4 regions of the Bowmanella denitrificans genome follow, and region 4 is predicted to be linked to each of the others. Evidence: predicted binding sites of a transcription regulator. Region 4 holds the regulator's gene; each other region holds the start of a gene.
The links. Region 4 encodes sigma-54, which starts transcription at its own class of promoters, with help from an activator protein. Its sites were predicted from a motif close to GTTGGCACGNNNNTNGNNT; they were not measured.
Positions count from the first base shown of each region.

Region 1 (3,695 bases), on a different contig from region 4:
GTTCTGGTTCATCAGGTTTTACGTCTTCAGATTCTTGTTCTGATTCGGCATCCATGGACTCCAGCATCTGATCAAAGTCTGATGACTCCAGTTCATCCAACATCTGATCATCGTCACTGACCTTTGCTTTGGCTGTGGTGCCTTTATTTTCCAGCCAGTCGCCCAGGGCTGGCAGCTCATCGAGTTCTTTGGCCAGTTCATCAGAAGTCAGGCTTTCGTCTTCCATATCTGCCAACGCCTGCTCCAGCGCATCGTCGTCGAGAATATCATCCAGACCTGGCTCATCAGCCGCTTTATCAGCCTGTTCGGCAGTTGGCGTATCAACTTCAGCATCTGCCGCCTGTTGGGTGTCAGTATCCTGTTCAGGCACTTCCTGCTCAAATGCATCCAATGCCTGTTCGAATTCCGCCAGTTCCTGATCGATCTCGTCGTCTTGTATTTCAGTCTGGGCAACGTCTTCATCAAGCATTGTCTCCAGCTCATCGGCAGAAACCTGCATATCCTGTGATTCAGCAGATTCCTCTTCTGCCATAGGTTCTTGCCGGTTGTCGGTTTTATCCTCTGCCAACTCAGCCGGTGCATCCAAATCCGCTTCATCAGCCTCTAGTTCGGCCAGTAATTCATCACTCAGGTCGTCCCCTGCGGTATCCGGCTGCTCAATTTCGGAGGTGGCGTCCTCAAGTTGGGGATTTTCGGCTTCCAGTTCAGCCAACAGCTCATCGGTCAGGTCATACTGAGTTGCATCGGCTTGCCCGGCATCGTCAGTTCTCTCCTGCTGCGTTTCGGGGATTTCAGTATTCTCAGCTTCCAGCTCTGACAACAGCTCGTCGGACAGATCATCCAGGCCGGACTCTGAATCAGCCCTTACGCCAGACTCAACCTCTTCATCCTCCAGCAGATTCTCATTTTCAAGTTCGGCCAATAGCTCATCGGCCAAGTCGTCCTGCAGGTTGTCGACCTGTTCCAGTTCCATCAGCAGTTCGTCAGTCAGCTCATCCAGCTGTTTACCCTGGCTGGCAATTTCCTGATCAAGTTGCTCGATCATTTCATTGCTAAGAGATGACTCCTTATCCAGTTTATCCAGATCCAGGCTGTCATCTTCCACCTGGCTATCCTGTGCCATGGGCTCATCAAGCAGTTCATCTATGCTGATTTCTGGCTTCTCATCGCCACCTGGTGATGATTCCAGCATATCGTCCAGTTCATCATCCCAATTGTCATCGTCATCTGGCGCTGTGGCCGGCGATTCCTCCACCTCAGACAAGTCGATGGCCTGACCATCATCCATATCACTGATTTCATCCAGCAATTCCTGCTCATCACTGAATAAATCGTCCAGATCACCTTGGTCCAGTAAACCACCGTTTGAAGCTTCTTCCTGTTTGGGTTTATCTTCTGGCACCAGCATTTCGTCGGCCAGATCCTGGAAGTCATCAAAGTCTTCACCCAAGGCGGCATCCAGCGACTCTTCCAATTCGTCGGTCAGCACGTCATCGAGTAATTCTTCGCCAAACAGGTCGTCATCCTTGTCATCTGTCTCCAGTTCGCCAGACAACTCATCGGTCAGTGCATCAGACAAGTCATCCATGGGGTTATCTTCTAACACCGGAGCGGGCGCTGGGGCCTGAGTTGGGCTTGCGGCAGCCTGTGGTTCATTGTTGCGACGCCTCAGCCACATGGCCAAACCGCCTAACAACAGCAAGGTTGGGATTAGTGTGGCCGCCACCATGGTAGCCGGGCTATTAAACCAGCTTTGCTGACGTTCAACTTCCTGTTGCTGTTTGATCTCACGGGAAAAATCCACCAGTTCATTCTGCTGCTCCAGCAAAGAGGACAACTGAGTTTTGTCCTGCTCCTGGCTTTGACGCAGGGCTTCAATATCTTCATTTACCTTGTCGAGGCGCTGCAAAACCTGATTATTTTCGAGTAACAGCGCTTGTACCGAATCAATAGAAGCGGCAATTTGTTGCCTAAGACTGTCGAATTGCTGACGGTTTTCCTGATCGAGGTTGCTGAGTTTTGCCTCAATAGCTTGCCGGGTCTGTGCCAGCTCATCGGCACTGGCGCTGTTGATGGCTTTGTTCAGACTGGCCCCCGGTGACGGGGTGGCAGTGGTTGCCCGTTTGAGCGCCTGTTCGTCTAATTCAGCTTTCTGACGGGCAAGCTCTGCATCAATACGGGCAATATATTGCTCGCTGGGCAGGCGCAGCATGGCGCCGTCCACCATTAGATTCAGATTTTGCTGTTCAAATGCGTTTGGGTTGAGTTCATAAATCGCCACCATCACCTGGTAGATACTGAGGGATTGATTCTGACGATAACGCTGGGCGATACGCCACAAGGTATCATTTGATTCGATCGGGCCGTATACCACGCCCGAGAACTCCCTTGTGGCATTCTTCGGACCTTTGATGGCCACAGACTGCGCCTGACTGGCAAGGGGAAGGCCCAAGGAGAAAAAACTTGCCAGACAAAGCATCAGCAACGGTCGTATTCTCATAGTCTTCCTTCGCAGCCCCAACAAAGTACCCACGGAACCAGCCTCTCCGCGGATTTAATAGTTATCACTTTTTATAAGTAACCTTGAGGGTTACCGCCATTTTTTCGGCCTGGATTAAATTTATCAGCAATTTACATTCCAACACGAACTATAAACCAGATACCTGACCTGATCCATAAAGCCGATACTGTAGATTTATACCCATTATCGGCGGACTTTCGCTTTCTTTGAACGCAAAAAAACAGGCCCGGAACCAAGTTCCGGGCCTGTTTACCAGTCTAATCTTAGCGAGCTTACAGGTAGTCGCGCACCAACACTTCGGCAATCTGAATACTGTTGGTGGCCGCTCCTTTACGTACGTTGTCAGATACCACCCACAAATTCAAGCCATTGGGGTGAGAGTGATCTTTACGAATACGACCAACAAACACCTCATCCTTACCACTGGCATTGCCCACCTGGGTAGGAAACTCTTCGCGCTCCCGCATTAAGGTGATACCGGGTGCATCGGCCAGTAAATCTTTCACCGCTTCAGGATCAATAGGCTGATGAGTTTCAATATGCACGGCTTCACCATGACCATAAAATACCGGTACGCGTACGGCTGTAGCATTCACCATAATGCCATCGTCACCCATGATTTTCTGGGTTTCCCAATGCATTTTCATTTCTTCTTTGGTGTAGTCGTTATCCATGAATACATCAATCTGCGGAATAACGTTAAAAGCAATCTGGCGACTGAAGGCTTTTGGCGTGACTTCACGGCTGGACAGCAAATCTGCTGTCTGTCTGGCCAGTTCTTCCATGGCTGATTTACCCGCGCCACTCACCGATTGATATGTGCAGACGTTAATACGGCTGATACCCACCGCATCGTGAATGGGTTTAAGCGCCACCAGCATCTGAATGGTGGAACAATTGGGGTTGGCAATAATATTGCGGTTACGAAAATCGGCCAATGCATGAGCATTAACCTCTGGCACCACCAGCGGAATATCCGGCTCATAACGATACTGCGAGGTATTGTCGATCACCACGCAACCTGCCTCGGCAGCCAGTGGTGCATATTTGGCAGACACACTGCCACCGGCGGAGAAAAAGCCCAGTTGCACCTGTGACCAGTCAAAGGTGTCGGCGTCCAGTACTGTCACGTCCTTACCCTTGAAACTCACCGTACCACCGGCAGAGCGAGTAC
Region 1 covers NZ_BAAAEI010000006.1:1,255,622-1,259,316, forward strand. The annotation lists gene ABD028_RS08235 (FimV/HubP family polar landmark protein) at 1-2,500, opposite strand, end outside; gene ABD028_RS08240 (aspartate-semialdehyde dehydrogenase) at 2,794-3,695, opposite strand, start outside.
Region 1: the regulator sigma-54 is predicted to act here: its motif matches at 2,625-2,643, upstream of ABD028_RS08235 (FimV/HubP family polar landmark protein).

Region 2 (3,695 bases), on a different contig from region 4:
ATCTTCAACAAACTGGAGCGCCAGCGGGCCGATAATCCGTTTTATCACTTCTTATTGGGCGAACAGGAATACGATCTGGCTCATTGGTCTGATGCCATTAGCCACTATCGTCGTGCTATTGCCCTGAATCCCCAGCAACATGAATTTTACTTTGGTTTGGCCAAGAGCTACTACGAAATGGGCGATCTGGCCATGGCTGAACGTTATCTTAAGCTGGCCAAACGCCGCTCGATACACGATCAGGACGAACACCGCTATCAGAATAAGCTGAATTTGCTGACCAGGCTTTGATGAAGCATTTTAGTTCGCTATTGCTGATTTGGCTGATATGCCTGCCAGTTGCAGCAAATGAACAACTTTGGCAACACTTGCAGATACTTAGCAGTGACGCCATGGAAGGGCGTAAAACCGGCAGTAGCGGCGCAGAGCTGGCCCGTGATTATATAAAACAGGTGTTTAGGCAAAACCAACTGCAGGCATTTGCTGAAAACTATGAGATGCCATTTCGTCATGAATTCGCCATTGGCGAGCTTGTCGGGGTAAATATACTGGGGTGGTTGCCAGGAAAATCCAAGCCGCAGCAATATATCGTTGTCAGCGCGCACTATGATCATCTGGGCAAACAAGGTAAACGTATATTTAATGGCGCCGATGATAATGCATCAGGTGTGGCGGTTATGTTGTATCTTGCATCTGTTTTACACGCGCAGCGAACAGAGCATTCAGTCATTTTTCTGGCTACCGATGCAGAGGAAGCCGGACTCTATGGTGCGCAGGCTTTTGTTGCATCCCCTCCTGTTGCTTTGAGTGCGATTAAGTTAAATCTGAATCTGGATATGTTGGGTTATGGCGGGCGTCAGCAGCAACTTTATGTGGGGGGAACCAGGCATTATCCGCATTTGTTAAGTGCCGTGGAAAGGGCCATAGCGCAAGCGCCTGTAACGCTATCACTGGGGTTGGAAGGGCTGGCAAGAGGCTATAAGGGAAAAGGCTGGATTGATTATCGCCGGGCCAGTGATCATGCCGCTTTTGATCAACAGGGTATCGCTTTTTTATACCTGGGAGTCGGCGAACATCGTTTCTATCATACTGAGTACGATGAGATTGGCCGTATCGACCGCCGCTTTTTTACCAGAGCGGCCGAAACGGCATTAGTGCTGCTAAGGGAATCAGACCAATTGGGGATTAAAAATACGCCAGTTGGATCCCCAGACTGATACGTTGCTGGTGCCGGTTGTAGTCAATCAGTGAATCACCATAGCCGTTAAAGTATTGAAGTAGGATCTCATAGCGTTTAGTTAAGGGGTAACTGATGTTCAGCTCAATACTGCCTTTGTTGTCGCTGCTTTTCAGGTTATTGCGGATTTGCGTCATCAACTTGAAGTTACCCAGTTGGGTGCCGTAGCCAAATTCCATATGCCCCAAATAATGCGTAATGTCGGGGTTATCGTCGCCCGCCGGGTCCAGTGGATCGGTTTTTTCATCTTCCTTGATTCTGTACCAGGCCTTTAAAAAATAAAATGAATCCTCGTCGGAAAACAGCAGTGAACCGTACAAACGGTTCCAACTGCGCGAGCGTAACTGGTTTTGCCCGTTAGACTGATGCACCAGGCCAATCTGCGCCAGATTAAATCGATACCCCAGTAAACTCAGATCGGTTTGAAAGTTGTAGAAAACCTCTGGTTCATAGTTGGTTTCGCGAAAGGGTTTGGATATCTCACTGTTATAGACCTGCCACAGAGACATGGCGGTAAAACCGAAATACAAGCCTTCAATACCCAGATTTTCTTCCGGCAGATAGACCGGCATTTTGACGCTAATCTGGAACTTGGCCTCGGTGTGGTCAATATTGCCCTGAGTAAAACCATCAGAGCCTATTTGATTAGGATTTCGTTGGTAGCTAAAGGGTAACAGATAGTTCAGTTTATGTTGGGTGATGGCGTAAGGGTTCACCAGGGCGGCACTGTCAGAGACCAGTCTTTCGGTTACCAGCGTGCTTTTGGGCTCCTCTGCGACATTATCTTGCTCAGCAGCCTGTTGTGCACAAACTCCCCCATGAAAGAGCCCCACCAGCAGTAAATACCTGAGTTTCACAACGTTTTCCTTGGTTATTGATGTGCAGCATCAGTGTAACGCAGAAATGCCGGGCAAAGGAAAACTAGCTGACGACAGGCTCGCACCGCAGTGGTGCATTTTTGTGGGTGAGCACTTCAATGGTGCAATTTATCACCAGTTAACACCGAGTAAAAAGATTAACCTATTGATTAATAATGAATAAATCAAATGGCACGGCATTTGTTTATGTTCCTGTGTCGACACATAACAATTATCTCAGGAGCAACAAGATGAAATTAGTCAGTGCGATCATCAAGCCATTCAAGCTTGATGATGTTCGTGAGGCGATTTCCGAAATCGGCATTGACGGCTTGACCGTCACCGAAGTTAAAGGTTTCGGACGTCAAAAGGGGCACACCGAGCTGTATCGGGGCGCCGAATATCAGGTGGACTTTTTACCTAAGGTAAAACTGGATATTGCCGTGCAGGACGATCATGTAGATCGCTTGGTTGAGGCCATTGTGAGCGCCGCCAAAACCGGAAAAATCGGTGATGGCAAGGTGTTTGTCTTTGATTTGGAACACGCAGTCAGGATCCGTACCGGTGAGACTGACAACGACGCCATCTAACCGCAGCAGGAGACAATAACGTGGAACAATCATTTCACCTTCAGTACGCACTCGACACTTTCTACTTTCTGATTTGCGGCGCCTTGGTTATGTGGATGGCGGCGGGCTTTGCCATGCTGGAAGCCGGCTTGGTCAGAGCTAAAAATACCACCGAAATACTAACCAAAAACGTCGCTTTATATGCTATTGCCTGCATTATGTACATGGTCTGTGGCTACGCCATTATGTACGATGGCGGAGTTTTCCTGGCTGGTATTGGTAATGTGGATGTCAGCGCCACCTTGGGCGAGTTTGCCGGCCGTGAAGATGGCTTTGAAGGCGGGGCAATCTATTCCAAAGCATCGGACTTTTTCTTTCAGGTGGTTTTTGTCGCTACGGCCATGAGTATTGTCTCCGGCGCAGTGGCTGAACGTATGAAGCTTTGGGCTTTCCTGCTGTTTGCAGTGGCAATGACCGGCTTTATTTATCCTATGGAAGGCAGTTGGACCTGGGGCGGACAAGCCGTATTCGGCATGTATGTGCTGGGTGATATGGGCTTCTCTGATTTTGCCGGCTCAGGTATTGTCCACTTGGCTGGAGCGGCTGCAGCACTTGCCGGTGTGTTACTGCTGGGGGCCCGTAAAGGCAAATACACCAAAGACGGTAAAATTAATGCCATCCCTGGCTCTAACCTGCCCCTGGCGACCTTAGGTACCTTTATATTGTGGATGGGCTGGTTTGGTTTTAACGGTGGTTCGGTGTTAAAGCTGGGCGATATCACCAATGCCAACGCCGTTGCAATGGTATTTCTGAACACCAATGCCGCCGCCGCTGCAGGTGCAGTCGCAGCACTGATACTGGCTAAGATCCTATTTAAAAAGGCCGATCTGACGATGGCACTAAACGGTGCACTGGCCGGATTGGTCGCCATTACTGCTGAACCTTCCACACCTACTGCGTTACAAGCCAGTATCTTTGGCGCCATTGGCGGTGTGATAGTCGTGCTGTCGATTATCGGTCTGGATAAACTGA
Region 2 covers NZ_BAAAEI010000015.1:151,715-155,409, reverse strand. The annotation lists gene ABD028_RS14280 (tetratricopeptide repeat protein) at 1-291, shown strand, start outside; gene ABD028_RS14275 (M28 family peptidase) at 291-1,217, shown strand; gene ABD028_RS14270 (phospholipase A) at 1,186-2,094, opposite strand; gene glnK (P-II family nitrogen regulator) at 2,346-2,684, shown strand; gene ABD028_RS14260 (ammonium transporter) at 2,705-3,695, shown strand, end outside.
Region 2: the regulator sigma-54 is predicted to act here: its motif matches at 2,283-2,301, upstream of glnK (P-II family nitrogen regulator).

Region 3 (3,695 bases), on a different contig from region 4:
GCGCATCCTACCCAGCCATGTTTGAGATTTAAAGTAATAAATGGCGTGACCTGAGGGGGAATTGTATCAACTGATTTCTTTTTCATCTTGACTGTAATAATTTTGTCATATTTGTATATTGCTTGTGTTTTTTCATTACTTTTTCTTAATTCAATCTGGGCCCTGAATACCTTTGATGGGGTCCGCCACTACGCCTGCTGTTTATATGATTGATGAAATCCGGGATTCGATTGGAGAACTATCAGACTGTGGCATACACTGAACTAGTCCCAAGTGCTAAAGGACTGATCTCGGACAAAAAATCATTTGCCGGGAGGACATAAGCTAAGGATGTAGTTTGCCCCTGTGACAAGAGAACACATCATGCTCAATCAACTTTCGGTTAAAGTGCGGTTAGTCATACTGGTCGCACTGCCGCTGTTTTTCTTCGCCTTATCCGCCGTTAATTCCTTACAGGATCTCAGGCAGCTGAATCATCAAATTGACAGTTTGTACAATGACAGAGTAGTGCCACTGCAACAGATTAAAGTGGTGTCAGACAATTATGCGGTAGAGATCGTTGATATCCTGCACAAATACCGGGCAGGGGTGATTAGTCAGGATGAATTGCGCCGGCGTTTGCAGGCGGCACAAGATCTGGCGGATAAAGAGTGGCAGGCATACAAATCCACTCAGCTGACGCAGCGCGAAGCTGATCTTGTGCGTCAGGTTGAAGCCAGTTTAACCGGTGTGTTGAGCAAGATTGGCGATTACAGGCGTATGCTGGAGCAAGGCGCCCTGGCCGGTGTGGAGCCTAATCAGTTTGTCAGGGAACTGTATCAGGCTTTCGACCCGCTAAGTGCTGGTTATGCAGAGCTTATTCAGTTGCAATTGGATGAAGCCAATGCGTTTCGTCAACAGGTTGCCCGCGACTATGAAAGCACTGTCACCATGTTTATCATCAAAATTGCGGTGCTTTTCATCCTGATGCTGGTTGTGGCCTGGGTCATTTACCGTTCTGTTAATAACCCGCTTGTTGGTTTGAAAAACACCATTACTGATATTGCCCAGTCAGCTAACCTGTCCCTGCGGGCTAAGGTGATAGGTAAAGATGAAATTGCCCAAACAGCCGAAGGCTTTAACCAAATGTTGGAGCGTCTGCATAGCTTAGTAAAAGAAGTAATTCAGGCTTCCAGCACCTTAGCAGCATCCGCTGAAGAAATGCATGCCATCAGTACCCAGGTGGCCAGTACTGCCACCGAGCAGGAGCATCAAAGTACCCAGATTGCCACGGCTGTGACAGAAATGACCGCGGCGATCCAGGAAGTGGCGCAAAATGCCCTGCTGACATCACAAAAAGCCAATGACGCCGATGAACAGGCGCAGCTCGGGCAGGGCAAAGTACAGCAGAATATCCAGTCGATTAATCAACTGTCTGCGGTGGTGAACCGCAGTACCGAAGTGATTCAGCAGTTGCATAGTCAGGCCAATGACATCAATCAGGTCGTGCAATTGATTCAGAATGTGGCTGAACAGACTAATTTGTTGGCGTTAAATGCCGCCATTGAAGCGGCTAGAGCCGGGGATTCCGGGCGAGGATTTGCCGTCGTGGCCGACGAAGTTCGGCAGTTGGCGCATAATACCCAAAAGGCCACCGAGTCCATCAGTGAAATGATTGGCAAACTGCAGGTGGCAGCCGGGGAGGCCGTAGACAGTATGAGCCAGGCTCAGCAAATGGCATCAGACAGTGTCAGCCATGCAGAAGAGTCCTCACTGGTGTTAAAAGAAATTATTACTTCGCTAACCACTATTGCGGATATGAATATACAAGTCTCCACCGCCACGGAAGAGCAAACTACCGTGGCGAATGAAATTAGTGCCAATGTCAATGAATTCAGCTCCAGTATTGCCTTGGTCACCGATAGCTCCAACCAGAATGCCCAGGCCAGTGACGATCTGTCTCGGCTGGCCGTGACGTTGCAGGGCCAGGTATCTGTGTTTCGAATATAGTTGCGGGCGGCATTGACCGCCCTCAACCTTCCAGAACGCCACAATGACAGGCCTGAATGCCTTGTGTTTCGGATAGATGACAGGCTATCTTTTTGATTTAAAAGGTAAAAATAAAATCCTGGTAATTGATGTTGTAATCAGGCGACAGATATCATCGGTCTGGTAGTAGATGGAATGCCTATCCGCATGATTTTTAAAGAAAAATAAAAGTTGGCATCGAAGTTGTAATGTCCTTTGCAAGCGGTAACAAAACAAACCGTTATCGTGAACCAGGCAATATTGCCTGCCCGGCTGACCCTCAACCAATCTGCTGGCCGGGACTACAAAGTCAAAGGAGAAAGTTATGAAAAAGTTCGCATTTATTTTGTTCTTCCTGCCTGCCATGGGCGCATTTGCCACTAGCGACCTTTTTGCTGCCCTGGACAAGGACGGTAACGGTGCAATTAGTAAGGCAGAGGCAGCGGCTGAAAGTCGTCTGGCTGCAGCATTTGACGAGTACGACACAGACGGTGACGGCCAGATCTCACGCGCTGAGTTTGACAAATATCAAAGCAACTAAGTTGTACCCTTCCCAACCAGCGTGCGCCTGAGGACGGGCGCACGTTCATTTCTCCAAGGATTCAGAAAAATACAATATCGGAGACCGTCGTATGTCCCCTCTCCACATGCAAAGACGAGCCCTGAAAGAGCTTCTGGTCAGTTTCCCCAGTGGCGGCGCAAGAATAGCCACCACAGAGGTAGGCAAGCTATTCCAGCAAGCGGATCTGATTAAGCAGAATCCACAGTCTCTGGCCCTTATCTATGGTTATTGTGATGATGGTACCGGAAAATGTTTACCTGCCAGTCTGGCCTTAGCCAGAGCCGAAGCGGTAAAAAGGGAGCTGATTGCTCTGGGGATTCGGCCTGGATTGCTGCATATAGTCGAGGAGCCTCATGTCTCGGCACCACACCCATCACTCTGTGGATCTGCCATGACGGTATTGATCAAATCAATGCCATAAGAGTTTGTTTGAGACAGAAGACGCCAGCATGACGCCCTGTTGTTCGTTTGACAGCTCTGGATTACGCAGCAGCTTGGTCAGCGTGGCAGCACATGGAGAATCCATCAGCAGTCCTACCCAGGCATTTCTGCTGCTGTGTTTGGCACTATATAAACACCGGTCTGCCAGCTCGATGGCCTGACTCCAGAGTTGTACATTCTGTGTTAGCAAATTGGTAAAGCCAATGGAACATGTGACCTTTAGTGGTTCAGCCTGACCAATATTGAAATTGAAGCTTGCCACCAAATTGCGCAGACGCTGGGCATAGTCTGCTGCACTGCTAAGTGACTGACTCTGCACCATGATAAGAAATTCTTCGCCACCCCAGCGAATCAGGTAGTCCGTTTTCCTGAACACCGTGCCCAGAAGTTCCGCCATTTGCACTAAAACTAAATCACCTGCTGCATGGCCGAATGTGTCATTAATTTGTTTAAAATGATCAATGTCCATCAGGAAGAACAGCCAATGGCCTGAAGGGGCCGAACTATTTTGCGGCAAATGTTTGAGCAGATAACGCCGGTTACGCAGGCCGGTTAACTCATCGGTCAGGCTTCTCTGCTCAACAATCTCATAGGCACTTTTCAATTCCAGGTTTTTACGTTTTAAATCCTCTGTACGCTTTGCCACTTCAGCTACCAGATGACGGGTCAGGCGCGTTTGGTTCCA
Region 3 covers NZ_BAAAEI010000023.1:155,215-158,909, forward strand. The annotation lists gene ABD028_RS18345 (methyl-accepting chemotaxis protein) at 364-1,989, shown strand; gene ABD028_RS18350 (EF-hand domain-containing protein) at 2,333-2,548, shown strand; gene ABD028_RS18355 (OmpA family protein) at 2,640-2,990, shown strand; gene ABD028_RS18360 (diguanylate cyclase) at 2,979-3,695, opposite strand, start outside.
Region 3: the regulator sigma-54 is predicted to act here: its motif matches at 2,199-2,217, upstream of ABD028_RS18350 (EF-hand domain-containing protein).

Region 4 (3,695 bases):
AAGGCCAGATATTTATTGATGACCAGGAACTCAGCCACCAACCAATGCATGTGCGGGCCAGACTGGGCATTGGCTATCTGCCCCAGGAGTCATCCATCTTCCGGAAACTAAGCGTTTATCAAAATCTGATGGCGATTCTGGAAACCCGCAAGGATCTCAACCAGGAGCAACGGGAGCAGGAGGCGGATGCATTGTTGGATGAATTTAACATCAACCATATCCGTCATAGCACCGGCATGAGTCTGTCCGGAGGAGAAAGACGCCGGGTGGAAATCGCCCGGGCCTTGTCAGCCAACCCCAGATTTATATTGCTGGATGAGCCCTTTGCCGGTGTCGATCCCATTTCGGTCAGCGATATAAAAAAGATTATCCATCATCTGAAAGACAGAGGCATCGGCGTTCTGATTACCGACCATAATGTCCGTGAAACCCTGGATGTATGTGAAAAAGCTTATATTGTCAGTCATGGTGAATTAATTGCGGAAGGCTCAGCCGAACAGGTACTTAACGACAAGCAGGTCAGAGATGTATACCTGGGTGAGCAATTCAAGCTATAGTTAAGCCAAACAGGCATTGAACTTGCCATGAACGACCATATCAATACCCTGAAGGCCATTGGAAGATAATAAGAAGTAGATGAAGCCCGCATTACAGCTAAAATTCAGCCAGCAGCTCACCATGACGCCGCAACTGCAACAGGCCATTCGTCTGTTGCAACTGTCGACCCTGGATCTGCAACAGGAAATCCAGGAAGCCCTGGAATCCAACCCTTTGTTGGAAGCGGATGACGGCCAGGATTTTTCCACCGGCGACGATCAGGACCTCAACAATGTCAGCAACGACAGTGCTTCTGCCAATAGCGAAGACAACGACCGCATGGAAACCGGCGAAGCGCTGGAAAAACAGGAATTACCAGACGACTTACCGGTAGATACTACCTGGGATGAGTATTACAGCGCTTCTTCAGGCCCCTCCTCCTCAGCCGCCAGCTCAGATGAGGACAATATTTACCAGGGTGAAACATCCGACAGCATTCAGGATCACTTGCTGTGGCAAATGCGTCTGACCCCTTTCAGTGAAACTGACACCGCTATTGCTATCGCTATTATCGATAGCATTGATGAGTCAGGTTATCTTACGGTCAGCACCGAAGACATTCTGCAGAGTCTGGATATCGAAGACGAAGAAGTGGAACTGGATGAGGTGGAATGCGTGTTAAAACGTATCCAGATGTTTGATCCTGTGGGGGTAGGCTCGCGTTCAGTGCAAGAATGCCTATTGGTGCAACTTCGTCAGTTTGGCGCTGAAACCCCCTGGCTGGAAGAAGCCAAGGCGTTGATTCTGGAGCATAGCGAACTGCTGGCCAGCAAAGACTACCGTACCCTGATGCGCAAGGCACGTTTGAAAGAAGACGAACTGCGTGAAGCACTGCGGTTACTGCAAACCCTGAATCCCAGGCCAGGCAGCGCCATCGTCACCAGTGAACCAGAGTACGTTATTCCAGACGTGTCAGTGACTAAGAAAAATGGCCGCTGGGTGGTAGAACTAAACCCTGATAGCCTGCCCAAGTTGAGTATCAATCAGCAGTATGCGGCCATGAGCCGCAATGCCAGAAATTCCAGCGACAGCCAGTTTATCCGCTCTCATATGCAGGAAGCCAAATGGTTTATCAAGAGTCTGGAAAGCCGGAATGAAACGCTACTTAAAGTGGCTAATTGCATAGTACAGCAGCAACAGGGATTTTTTGAATATGGCCCTGAGGCCATGAAACCAATGGTGCTGAATGATGTCGCAGAAATGGTGGATATGCATGAATCCACTATTTCCCGGGTTACGACCCAGAAGTATATGCATACACCACGTGGCATTTTTGAGCTGAAATACTTCTTCTCCAGCCATGTGGCAACGGAAAGTGGTGGCGAGTGCTCGTCTACTGCTATCCGCGCTCTGATTAAAAAACTGGTGGCGGCAGAAAAACCCGCCAAACCGCTGAGTGACAGCAAGATTGCGCAGTTGTTGGCCGAGCAAGGCATTATGGTTGCCCGGCGGACAATCGCCAAATACCGGGAATCCTTATCGATTCCCCCATCCAACCAACGCAAGAGTCTGCTTTAAGACTTACCAACAAAAGGAAGAGGCATTATGCAAATCAACCTTACTGGTCATCACGTTGAAATCACCGATTCTCTTCGCGCCTATGTTGACAGCAAATTTACCAAGTTGGAGCGACATTTCGATCATATTAACAATGTCCATGTTATCCTGAATGTGGAGAAACTTAATCAGAAGGCGGAAGCCACTCTGCACCTCAATGGTGCCGAGGTTTTTGCCACCTCCGAGCATACCGATATGTATGCCGCCATTGACAGCCTTATAGATAAGCTTGATCGCCAGGTGCTCAAGCATAAGGAAAAAATAAAACGCCATTAGGCTCAAACAAAGCCATAAACAGGCCCCGCCTGTTTATGGCCACAACACAAAACTCAGCATGGAAATCAAAGACATCCTCTCCCTTGATTGCACTTCCTGTGCCATTCAGGGGACCAGTAAAAAACGCATTCTGGAATCTATCAGTGATATCGCGGCCAGGCATCTGCCAGAAATTGGTCAGGATGCGATCCTCACCAGTCTGCTGAACCGTGAAAAAATGGGTAGTACCGGCATTGGTTGTGGCATTGCCATTCCCCATGGCCGTTTGGCCGGACTGGAGAAAGTCACGGCAATATTGTTAACCAGCCAGCCAGCCGTCGCGTTTGAAGCCATTGATAATCAGCCTGTGGACATCTTCTTCGCTATTCTTGTACCAGAAGATCAGGCACAGGGACATCTGCAAACCCTGGCCACTATAGCAGCCAAACTGAATGACAAGGAAACGGTGAAAAAGCTACGTCATGCCCAATCAGATCAGGAACTATTTGAGGCCATAGTGTGAAACTCATTATTATCAGCGGGCGCTCCGGCTCGGGTAAGTCTATTGTCTTAAGGGCATTGGAAGATCTGGGTTATTACTGTGTGGACAATATTCCGGTTAATTTGCTACCGACTCTGACCCACACGGTTGTCGATGAGTATGATCAGGTTGCCGTCAGCATTGATGTGCGTAACCTACCCAAAGACCCTGAAGAGTTGGTAGAAATTCTTGACTACCTGCCCTCTAACTGGGAACTGACCATACTTTATCTGGATGCCAGTGACGACGTGCTAATCAAACGTTTCAGCGAAACCCGTCGTCTGCACCCGTTATCCAAACACAGTAAGTCGCTGACCGACGCTATTCAGTCAGAAGCCTTATTGCTTGCCCCGATTATCGAGCGGGCCGACTTATACATCGACACCGGTGAGTTATCGGTGCATCAGTTGGCCGAACTGGTGCGTGAACGCATCCTGGGAAAAAAGAGCTCACGCCTGGTATTGGTTTTCGAATCATTTGGTTTTAAACATGGCATTCCCAAGGATGCCGACTACGTATTCGATGCGCGATTTTTGCCTAACCCGCACTGGGAGCCTGAGCTGAAGAGCCTGACCGGTCTGGATCCGCAAGTGGAAGCATTTTTAGGCTCCCAGGCCATTGTTACCAAGTTTATCTGGCAAATACAGAACCTGATATCAACCTGGTTACCTCATCTGGAGCGCAATAACCGCAGCTATGTCACCATAGCCATTGGTTGTACTGGTGGTCAGCATCGCTCCGTTTA
Region 4 covers NZ_BAAAEI010000008.1:79,369-83,063, forward strand. The annotation lists gene lptB (LPS export ABC transporter ATP-binding protein) at 1-557, shown strand, start outside; gene ABD028_RS09380 (RNA polymerase factor sigma-54) at 637-2,115, shown strand; gene hpf (ribosome hibernation promoting factor) at 2,143-2,430, shown strand; gene ptsN (PTS IIA-like nitrogen regulatory protein PtsN) at 2,489-2,932, shown strand; gene rapZ (RNase adapter RapZ) at 2,929-3,695, shown strand, end outside.